One region of the Paenalcaligenes sp. Me131 genome, then DNA from elsewhere that is predicted to be linked to it. Evidence: predicted binding sites of a transcription regulator. Region 1 holds the regulator's gene; the other holds the start of a gene.
The links. Region 1 encodes FNR, which switches genes on or off when oxygen is low (the NO sensors DNR and NnrR bind a similar motif). Its sites were predicted from a motif close to TTGATNNNNATCAA; they were not measured.
Positions count from the first base shown of each region.

Region 1 (5,963 bases):
CAAAGCCACAAAGCATTTCTTGTGGATAGTGATTGCGCTGTGGACTGGTTTTACATTTATCGGTTACTTCGCACCTATTCGCGAGTTAGGCGCGCAGATTCTAGATTTCACATTGGGTCCATGGCAGTGGTTCTGGTTGTTCTTCTACGGTTTTGCTACCTGGGGGAATGCAGGCTTTCTGCGTGAGGCAATCTGTAAGTACATGTGCCCGTACGCACGTTTCCAAAGCGTGATGGTGGATGACGACACGTTTGTGGTGAGTTATGACCACGTGCGTGGTGAGCCTCGTGGTAAACGTTCTAAAAAGGTAGACCACAAAGAAGCGGGCTTAGGGGACTGTGTAGACTGTACGCTCTGTGTACAGGTCTGTCCGACCGGCATCGATATTCGAGAAGGGCTGCAATACATGTGTATTGGGTGTGGGGCCTGTATCGATGCCTGTGATGATGTGATGGAGAAACTGGATTACCCCAAAGGGCTGATTCGCTATACCTCTGGTCGCGCTATTACCGAGCGTTTGAGCCAGTCTCAGGTACGCCGACACATGTTTAGGCCTCGTATCTTGGTGTATATTGCAATCTTGAGCCTTATTACTGTGGCAGCGGCCTATTCGCTGGTAGCCCGTAATGATCTGCATATGGATGTCATCCGTGATCGTGGGGTAATGGGGCGTGAGATTCCTGGCGGCTACATAGAGAATATCTATAGACTGCAAATGATGAACAAGTCCGAGCAGCCTATGCGTATTGAGTTAGAGGCTGAAGGTTTCCCAGGTATCACGATTAGTACAGTGAACAGCGGTAGTGCAGAAATAGTCGTACCATCAGCAACGAACGAGTTGATTCCTGTACACGTACGGGTTCCGGTAGAAGCTGGTTTGAAAGAAGGTATGCACGATATTGTGATTACTGCTCGAAAACCCGCAAACGCTGAGTCTGGTGAAGAATTCATCAGTGAGAAAACACGATTTTATGTGCCTCGCTAAGGCGCACACGATAAAGGACCTATCATGGCAAATGCAATAGATCAGGAATTGGATACGCAACCGTGGTTTAAAGAGCCTTGGCCGTGGATTCTCATGGCGGGCCCATTTGTGGCTATGGTTGGCTGCGCGATCACTATCGCTTTGGTATTGCAACCTACAGGGGTAAGCGAAGAGATTAGTGATGGCGGGCAGAAGCGTGGTTTGGTGGTGACCAGAGATCAAGCACCTGAGGCTCCTGCCGTAGTAGAAGCAGAGTAAAGCCACTACGCAGCAATAAAAAATCCCACGTTGTTACGTGGGATTTTTTTATGATGCCTTAAGCGTTGCGACGTTGAAGGCTTGCCAATAGGTCTGTGGCTTAGCAGTCTACCCCAGCCATTGCTTGCAGCGCAGGCAGGTCTAGGATCATGACTTCGCGTTGTTGTATACGCAGTAAGCCTTCACGGGCAAAGCGTGAGAACAGACGGCTAACCGTTTCTAGTGTTAGGCCCAAGAAGTTACCAATTTCTTCACGGCTCATGCGCAAAATGAACTGGTAAGGGGAGTAGCCCAAGGTAGACAAGCGTTGCGACAGGTTGATCAAGAAAGCGGCAAGACGCTGTTCAGAGCGTAATGCGCCCAAGTTCATGATCAGGGTATGAGCACGGTTGATTTCCTTACTCATTAGGCGACGCAGTTGTTGTTGCAAGATGGGAAGCTGCAATGACAGCTTATCTAGCTCGTTCAACGGCATCACACAGACCTCACTGTCTTCCAGTGCGATAGAGTGAGAGACATGGCGGTTATTTAATAACCCATCCATGCCAATAATTTCGCCCGGCAGCAAGAAGCCAGTAATCTGCACTTGGCCGGATGCGTCTTCCAGTTGTGTCTTGATGCTGCCTGTGCGCAAGGCATAGATGGCGTCTACTTCATCATCAAGGTGGAACAGGACAGAGCCTTTGGTCAAACGTATGCGTTCTTTGACCAGTTCATCCAGTTTCTGCAGGTCGTGGTTGGACATCCCCAGCGGCAAGCAGATTTCATTCAGCATGCAGGATGAGCAACGTATAGCATCGTGACTGACAGAGATTCGTTTTTGCATAGAAAGCGTCTGCGGTTGAAAACAGTTAGGTACAAAGACCGTAATGAGAGCTTATTTTCAAACGCAGCATAAAATTCGCACTTCGGAGTGAAGTGCCATAGTTAGTATTCTAGCGTATTTAAAAGCTCTTTTTGAAACATCAAGGATTTTGCTTTTTCTTTTATTTTAGTGGGTTGCAATAAATGTAAGAAAATGCAAATAAACACATAAATGATTTTAACAGGCTCTTGAAGTTTGGCCAGATGTCATCATCTATAAGTCAAGCGAAATTAAACTGGTGCAGTCTGTGAATACTCATCGCAAGATTCTGCACATTACCTAGAGTAAGGCAACATGCGAATTGATAAATTAACGACAAAATTTCAACAGGCTTTGGCTGATGCGCAAAGCTTGGCATTGCAACAGGGCAATTCTTATCTGGAACCTGTACACGTATTGGCTGCATTGTTGGCTGACGTGGATTCCGGAGCAGGCAGTCTATTGGCGCGTGCAGGTGTGGCCGTGCCGCGTTTACAAGCCGAAGTTAAAAAAGCAATTGATGCATTACCTCAGATTTCATCTGGGGATGTGAATTTAAATATTAGCCGCGAACTACAAAGTGCGTTGGCATTAACGGAAAAAGAAGCCACCTCACGTGGTGATACCTATATTGCCAGCGAATTATTTTTGTTGGTATTAAGCCGAGATAAAGGGCAGGCTGGCCGCTTATTAAAAGAAGCTGGTCTAAACGAGCAAGCGTTGGTTGCCGCGATTGATGCTGTGCGCGGTGGTGAATCGGTGAGTGACGCAGAAGGCGATGCCAATAGAGAAGCGTTGTCCAAATACACCACAGACCTGACTGAGCGTGCTCGTCTGGGTAAGTTAGACCCGGTGATTGGTAGGGACGATGAGATCCGTCGTTCTATACAGATCTTGCAACGTAGAACCAAAAACAACCCTGTGCTGATTGGTGAGCCAGGTGTAGGTAAAACAGCAATTGTGGAAGGGTTGGCTCAGCGTATCGTGAATAACGAAGTGCCTGAGAACCTGAAAAACAAACGTGTGTTGGTACTGGATTTGGCCGCCTTGTTAGCGGGTGCTAAATACCGTGGTGAGTTTGAAGAGCGTCTGAAAGCTGTCTTGAAAGAATTGTCTCAAGACGCGGGTAAAACCATTCTCTTTATTGATGAAATCCATACCATGGTTGGTGCAGGTAAAGCCGAAGGTGCGATGGATGCCGGCAATATGCTGAAACCAGCGCTGGCCCGTGGTGAGCTGCACTGTATAGGTGCCACGACCTTGGATGAGTACCGTCAGTACATAGAGAAAGATGCCGCGTTAGAGCGTCGCTTCCAGAAAGTGCTGGTGGATGAGCCTGATGTAGAGTCCACCATTGCGATTCTGCGTGGTTTGCGTGAACGTTATGAGTTGCACCACGGTGTGGTCATTACTGACCCAGCGATTGTGGCTGCTGCTGAGCTGTCTAACCGCTACATTACCGACCGATTCTTGCCGGATAAAGCGATTGACTTGATCGATGAAGCGGCTGCGCGTATTCGTATGGAGATTGACTCAAAACCTGAAGTCATGGATAGGCTAGATCGCCGCATGATTCAGCTCAAAATTGAGCGTGAAGCCGTGCGTAAAGAAACTGACGATGCGTCACAGCGTCGTTTGGCCACCATTGAAGAAGAGCTGGAGCGTTTGCAACGCGAGTACAACGATTTTGAGGAAGTCTGGAAAGCCGAGAAAGCGGCTGTACAAGGTACGCAGTCTATCAAGGAAGAAATTGAGCAGCTCAAAGCGGAAATGGCTGAACTGCAACGTAAAGGTCAGTTTGATAAATTGGCTGAGCTGCAGTACGGCAAGTTGCCCGAGTTAGAAGGCCGTTTGGCTACTGCCGAACAGTCTAAAGACAAGCTGGAAGACAAACCTAAGCTGTTACGTACTCAGGTAGGTACTGAGGAAATTGCCGAGGTGGTATCACGTGCAACCGGTATTCCTGTGTCTCGCATGATGCAAGGTGAGCGTGAAAAACTGCTGAACATGGAGCAGCACCTTGAGGAGCGTGTGGTAGGTCAGAACGAAGCTGTGTCGTTGGTGGCGGATGCGATCCGACGTTCACGTGCTGGTTTGGCTGACCCATCTAAACCTTATGGTTCGTTCCTGTTCTTAGGGCCTACCGGCGTGGGTAAAACCGAGCTGACCAAAGCCTTGGCGGCATTCTTGTTTGACTCTGAAGATCATTTGATTCGTATTGATATGTCAGAGTTCATGGAGAAACACTCGGTAGCCAGACTGATTGGTGCGCCTCCGGGCTATGTGGGTTACGAGCAGGGCGGTTACTTGACTGAAGCTGTGCGTCGTAAACCGTATAGTGTGATTTTGCTGGATGAGGTAGAAAAAGCACACCCCGATGTGTTTAACATCTTGCTGCAGGTATTGGATGATGGTCGTCTGACTGATGGACAGGGTAGAACGGTTGATTTCCGTAATACCGTGGTGATCATGACGTCTAACTTGGGTGCGCATCACATTCAGGAAATGGTTGGTGAGCCGTACGAGAAAGTGAAGTCGGCCGTGTGGGAAGAGGTCAAACTCTCCTTCCGTCCAGAGTTCTTGAACCGTATTGACGAAGTGGTGGTGTTCCACGCACTGGGCGAGGCACAGATTCAATCTATTGCCAAAATCCAGTTGCAACGTTTGGCACAACGTTTGGCTGACCGTGGTATGCAGTTAGAGGTTAGCGATGCGGCCTTGGCTGAGGTGGCAAAAGTTGGCTTCGATCCGTTGTTTGGTGCTAGACCGTTGAAACGTGCGATTCAGCAAAACATCGAAAACCCAGTGGCCAAGCTGATTCTGGAAGGTCATTTTGGTGAGGATGATGTAGTACCTGTGGACTGGCGTGACGGCAGTTTTGTGTTCGACCAGAAAGCAAGCAAAGCATAAGCCTGTTAGTGCTTGCGAAGCAAAAAGCCCCATCTCTGTGAGTGGGGCTTTTTTGCATCTAGGGCTATGGTGTTTCTGCGTAGGGGTGTATATTTTAATTTCTTATTAAAAGAATAATTTTCAATTATTGTTCTCAAAAGAAGAATTTAATGGATTCCGAAACTCTACGTATTTTCACCACGGTAGCGAGCGAGCTGAGCATTACACATGCTGCTGCGCATTTAGGGCGGGCACCTTCTAACGTCACCACTCGTATACAGCAATTAGAGGCTGACTTAGGATCAGAGCTGTTTGTACGCACGGGTAAACGGCTGGTGCTTTCAGCGGCGGGCCAGAAGTTTTTGGATTACGCCAATAGGCTGCTAGCCTTGGAAGCAGAAGCGAGGCATGTGGTAACAGGTGGCCTTGATGGCGGCACCTTACGTATGGGCAGTATGGAAAGTACGGCGGCAAGCCGATTGCCCGCTTTATTGGCTAATTACCATGCCAAACATACGAGCACTCAATTACAACTGAGTACAGGTCCTACGCGAGCCCTCATAGAGCAATTGCGCACTGGCTTGCTAGATTGTGCCTTTGCTGCCTTAGCGAGTTCAACAGATGCTGATGTGTTGCTGGATGAGTTAGGTTTACAAGCCATGCCAGTGTGGACAGAAGAACTGCTGTTTTTATTACCCAGTAGCGAGTCTGCGGTGACGCAGGTGTCTGAAATTCAAACACGTACCTTGGCTGCATTTCCGTTAGGGTGCACGTATAGAGGCATTGCAGAACAGGCCTTGGGGATGGCGGATACGCCTGAGTGGCGTGTGCTAGAGATTGCGTCGTATCACGCCATGATTGCCTGTGTGGCGGCAGGCAACTGTGTGACCTTAGTTCCTGCTAGTGTATTGAAACTGGCGGGGGTACCAGAGAGTATGCCCACAGTAAAAGTGGCGTCGGTAGACACCTTGTTGGTATGGCGTAAAG
Region 1 covers NZ_JBKQGY010000001.1:153,639-159,601, forward strand. Annotated here, with positions in the region: gene ccoG (cytochrome c oxidase accessory protein CcoG) at 1-985, shown strand, start outside; gene ACLPHM_RS00800 (hypothetical protein) at 1,010-1,243, shown strand; gene fnr (fumarate/nitrate reduction transcriptional regulator Fnr) at 1,344-2,069, opposite strand; gene clpB (ATP-dependent chaperone ClpB) at 2,403-4,997, shown strand; gene ACLPHM_RS00815 (LysR family transcriptional regulator) at 5,147-5,963, shown strand, end outside.

Region 2 (5,963 bases), 980 kb from region 1:
AATTTGATGTCGCGCATTACTCCCCAGAGCAAAAGCAGACACCGTCGCGCGTGCTGCGCAAAGTAACGGAAGCCCCTAAGCCTGTATCCCAGCCTTGGGAAAGCTTTTTACAAAAAATGGCCAGCAGCCCTCAGGCCACGTTTGATGGCCCTAATTTCAAACTGGACTCCACCCAAGCCCAACAACTCTACGAGCGCGGAAGCCCCATAGAGGCTACTACTGCCCCACACGAGACAGTAATAGCCAAATAGCGACTTAGGCGTGCGCTGGTACGTCTACGCGCACCGCTTGCAACAAATACTCCATCAGGTCACGCACGGAACGAATTTGATCGCCAAATGGCAGCTTTTCCGAGCTACGGAAGAACAGACCACGATCCACATCGCCTTCTAGTGCGTAGGCCAAACGTCTATCAATGCAAAACTGGCCACTGCGTGCAACCCCGTCACGCAGACCACAATGCGCCAAACAATCAAAGCCCTCGGAGCATGCACGCTCTTGCGCAACCGCTTGCAGCTTGGACTCTTTATGTAAATAAGAGTCTAGCCACGGTGTACGCACAGCGCGTGCCGGCAAACCTGCCACACTCATAAACGTCACGATATCTTCAGGTTTAGCTTGCGCCAACACCTGCTTGAAACGAAGGTCAGCATCACCCTCTTGCGTTACTGCAAACGCTGTACCCAACTGAATCGCATCAGCGCCTTGGCCCAACAAGGTTTTAACCTGATCTGGATTGTTAATACCACCGGCCACGATCAGCGAGATATTTTCTTTCTCTAAATCCAGTTTTTTGAACACCTCACGCGTTTCTTCCAACACGCGCGGGAAGGCGTACATGGGATCATTCATCTGCTCGATATCCGCCAAGCCCAAATGGCCTGCCGCAAACTTCGGGTTCTCGATCACAATAGCGTCTGGTAGGCGATTTTTGCGCATCCACTTACGCAGCACCAACTGAATACCGCGAGCATCGGACAAGATAGGGATCAACGCCACATTAGGGTGGTCAGCGGTAAGCTCTGGTAAATCCAGCGGTAAACCTGCCCCCACCACCACGGCATCAGCGCCGCTTTCGCACGCTTGTTTCACATACGCCGCGTACTGCGACACAGCACGCATGATATTGACTGCCACGGCACCACACTCTTTGGCCAGTGCCTTGGCTTTACGAATCTCTCTGTCCAGAGCCTCTAAGTTCACCCTATCAATCAGGCTACTGTCTTTGCTCTTGTGTGTACGTTCCATCAAATCGGGATGATGGCGGCGCAAATCCACGCTAGAGATAGTCCCCATACCTCCTAGCGCAGCCACGCTACCAGCCAAACGGTGTGCCGACACACCTACCCCCATCCCGCCCTGAACCACAGGCAATAATGCCTTACCCTTTAACCGTAACCGCTCAACAATGGTTTCTAACACAGGGAGTCCTTTAACTTTTAACAATCAAATAAGCCGCGAGTAAGTCGCGGTAGTACGTTTATGCAGGTGGGCATCAAACACCATACTGATACCTCGCACAAACAAACGCCCCGTGTCAGTCACACGCAGCATACGCTCATCTACCGTGATCAGCCCAGCCTCTTCAAACTGGCTCAAACGCTGTAACTCATCACCAAAATACACATCAAAATCTATGCCGTGACGCTGCGAAACTAGCGCTTTGTCTACAGGCATACTGCACATCAACTGCATAATCACTTCAGCGCGCAATTCGTCATCAGCCGTCATCTGAATGCCGCGACTGACTGGCAAACGATTTTCGTCCAAACAGGCGTAGTACGCTTTTAAGGATCTATCGTTTTGCACATGCGTACCCTGCACCTTTCCTATAGCCGATACGCCAAAAGCCACTAAATCGCTGTCTGCACGCGTGGTATAACCCTGAAAATTTCGATGCAAACTCTGGTCTACACGCGCACGACTCAACTCGTCATCCGGTAAAGCGAAGTGATCCAAACCTATATAGTCATAGCCTGCATCCAACAAGCGCTGCGTGGCCATCAGGAAGATTTGCAAGCGTGTTTCCGCATCCGGCAAATCTTGCTCATTAATCAACCGCTGCGCTTTAAAACGTTGCGGCAAGTGTGCGTAGTTGTACAAGGCAATACGATCAGGACGCAGTGCAATCAACTGATCTAAGGTTGCGCTAAAACTCTGCACGCTTTGTTTAGGTAGGCCGTAAATCAAATCTGTATTAATGGACTGAAAGCCCACTGCCCTACTGGTTTCTATCGCTTTAGCCACCATGTCATAGGGCTGAATGCGGTGTATAGCTTCTTGCACCGCCACATCAAAATCCTGCACCCCAAAACTGGTGCGGTTAAAACCTAAACTCGCCAAATGCGCCAGCATCTGATCATCAATCGTGCGGGGATCAATCTCTACGCTGATTTCAGCGTCATCGGTAAAGTCGAAATGCTTCCTGACCTCTTGCATCAACAACGACATTTGGTCGTTGGACAAAAAGGTAGGTGAGCCGCCACCTAGGTGCAACTGACCCGTTTTACGGTCGTCACCCAAATGAGGGACCACCATCGCCATCTCTTTAAACAAGTACTGCAAATACTCTGCTGAACGTGATTTATCTTGCGTGATGATTTTGTTGCACGCACAGAAATAGCACAGCGATGTACAGAAGGGCAGATGAAAATACAGTGATAACGGCATTTGCTGCTTGCTGTTCGCACGCGCCGCTAGTGCGTCGAGATAATCTTGTTGCGCGAACTCTTCCAAGAATCGGTCGGCTGTAGGGTACGAGGTGTAGCGTGGGCCTGAGCTATTAAAACGTCGGATCAACGCCTCTGGAACTTGAAATGAAGCAGTTGCCTCGTTGATGGCACGCTGTTGTTGGGGTTGTGCCAATGCAATATCCATGAAACTCTCCAGAAACCTACAAAATACTTTGCAACCATCAACTATTCTGACGGCAATAGGACAATTCCTCATTGACCTTTATCAAGCACGTTCAGGGCAATTTCATTTTTTTTAGCAGATTATGTGTGGAAATTACCAGTAATATCGTATTATTAGAACATCGCCCTTTCCTCTGTTTTAAACATCTCGTCTTCCCCGGAGCCCGATGTCTTTGCTTGTCATCCTAGCCCTCCCCTTCGTTGGTGGGCTGATCTCATCGTTATTGTCTGCTGACTCCCGAAAACTTCAGGCTCCGCTTGCCGGGATGGTCGCCTTAACCTGTGCGCTTTTTACGCTAGTCAACTTCCCGGCCATATCCCGTAATGAGGTATTACTGTTTTCCTCTGACTGGATTCCGGCCTACAACATCTATTTCAACTTGCGCATGGATGGCCTAGCCTGGCTATTCAGTATCATCATCACGGGGATGGGTGCATTAATTGCACTCTACGCACACTACTACCTTTCCGCCCAAGAGCCTGTACGCCGGTTCTTTGCATTTTTGCAAATATTCATGGGAGCGATGCTAGGGGTAGTGCTGTCTGGAAACGTGATTCAGCTGGTCGTATTCTGGGAACTGACTAGCTTGTCGTCCTTCATGTTAATTGCCTACTGGTACCACCGCCGAGATGCGCGTCGTGGTGCCCGTATGTCTCTGATCATTACGGGTGGTGGTGGTCTCTGTTTGCTGGCTGGCGTGCTAATGATGGGACAAGTGGCCGGCACCTATGATCTGGGTGAGATTCTCATCTCAGGTGATCGCATACGTCAAAGTGCGTGGTATCCCGTACTTTTGTTAATGGTCGCCGCAGGAGCACTGAGCAAAAGTGCTCAGTTTCCTTTCCATATTTGGTTACCTAGAGCCATGGCCGCGCCGACTCCGGTATCGGCCTACCTGCACTCTGCCACCATGGTGAAAGCTGGTGTTTTCTTACTGGCACGCTTCTGGCCGGTATTAGCTGGCACCACCGAATGGGCCATATTAATTGGTGGATCAGGGCTTATTACATTGTTGCTGGGCGCCTATTTGGCAACCTTCCAGCGCGATATGAAAGGTGTCTTAGCCTACTCCACCATCAGCCACCTAGGCCTGATTACCTTATTACTAGGCATGAACAGTGCGATGGCACTGATTGCTGCCATCTTCCACATTATTAACCACGCTACCTTCAAAGCCTCCTTATTTATGGCGACTGGTATTGTGGACCACGAAACGGGTACGCGTAACCTCAATAGGCTATCCGGTTTACGTTACGCCATGCCTATTACCGCCTTACTAGCAAGCGTGGCGGCAGCGGCGATGGCGGGTGTGCCGTTGCTCAATGGCTTTCTCTCTAAAGAAATGTTCTTTGCTGAGGCCGTAGAGACTGCTAATGGCAGCTCTTGGGATTACGTCATCCCTCTGATTGCGGTGATTGCCAGTGCGTTTAGTGTGGCCTACTCCTTGCGTTTCATCATGCAAGTATTCTTTGGCCCTCCTGCCAAAAACCTACCTCGTGAGCCACACGAGCCCCCTATACAAATGCTAATCCCCAGCATCATCTTAGTGCTGATCTGCTTGGCTGTAGGGATGATTCCAGGTTACACCGTTGCCCCCTTCTTGGATGTAGCAGCGCACTCCATCCTAAACCTAAAAATGCCAGACTTCAGTCTGCGCATATGGCATGGCTTCAACCTCCCGTTAGTGATGAGTATTATTGCCATGCTAGGTGGGGTGATATTGGTGTTTTTGCTGGACAACTACCGACAAGGACGCTCAGACCGTGCGCCTATTTTGTACCGCGTAGATGGCCAACGTATTTTTGAAGCCTTCTTGGGCTGGACAGAAACGGCTGCCGATTTCATCATCGACAAAACCTACTCACCTAGGCTACAGCGCCAAGTCCTACTCATCCTAATATCCACCTTGGTGGTTACTGCTTTGCCACTATTGCGTGGTACTTGGTTTATTCCACAACAATCCACGGTAATGGATCCCCTCTTTGCGGTGATGTGGATAGCTGGCGCTGCCTGCGCCATTGGCGCAGCCTACCAAGCCAAGTTCCATAGACCAGCAGCCCTGCTACTGTCTGGTGCTGCGGGCTTAATCACCAGCTTGACCTATGCTTGGCTATCAGCGCCAGACTTGGCCTTGACACAATTAGCAGTAGAAGTAGTCACTGTCGTATTAATTCTGCTTGGGTTGCGCTGGTTACCTAAACGCCTGCCTACCGATGAAGACGATATATCCCCGCTATCGCGCTTTAAAGCCTTGCGTCGCCGTAGCCGAGACTTAACCATTGCCGTACTGTCGGGTGCCGGTCTATCGGTGCTGGCATACACTATTATGACCAGACCTCCCGTTGAGGATGGCGTATCCCCCTTCTTAGTCCAGCAAGCCTTGCCATTAGGCGGTGGTGCTAACGTGGTGAACGTGATTTTGGTGGACTTCCGTGGTTTTGACACCTTTGGTGAGATCACAGTACTGGGCATTGTGGCGCTTAGCGTCTACGCTTTGCTACGCCGCTTCCGACCACCTATTGAAACCATTATGACGCCACTGGAAATTCGTCATAAATATGGTCAGCTCATACAAAAAGCGGAAGTGTTGTCCCCCCTAGAGTCAGCCACTTTCGAAGAGCCTGATCCTAACCAAAACGTACCTTATGGCGTGACAAAAGTCCCTGCCATGTTGATGCGAATTCTGCTGCCTATTGCCGCACTGATTTCCATTTACTTCCTGCTGCGAGGCCATAACCTACCCGGCGGTGGTTTTGTGGGCGGCTTAATCATGGCAACAGCCATTTTGATACAGTACATGGTGAACGGTATTGTATGGGTGGAGTCACGCCCCTTGCTGCACCCACAAATGTGGATTTCACTGGGTATGTTGTTTGCCGGTTTTGCTGCCATGATCGTATGGTGGTTCAACCGTCCATTCCTCGCTGCGCTGGAATGGCATGTAAACCTACCGTGGGTAGGTGAAGTTCACGCCACTAGTGCTCTGCTCTTTGATATAGGGGTATACATGCTGGTGGTAGGCTCTGCTATTTTGATGTTGCTGGCGC
Region 2 covers NZ_JBKQGY010000001.1:1,136,478-1,142,440, forward strand. Annotated here, with positions in the region: gene ACLPHM_RS05475 (hypothetical protein) at 1-251, shown strand, start outside; gene ACLPHM_RS05480 (NAD(P)H-dependent flavin oxidoreductase) at 256-1,422, opposite strand; gene hemN (oxygen-independent coproporphyrinogen III oxidase) at 1,447-2,877, opposite strand; gene ACLPHM_RS05490 (monovalent cation/H+ antiporter subunit A) at 3,083-5,963, shown strand, end outside.
Region 2: the regulator FNR is predicted to act here: its motif matches at 2,949-2,962, upstream of hemN (oxygen-independent coproporphyrinogen III oxidase).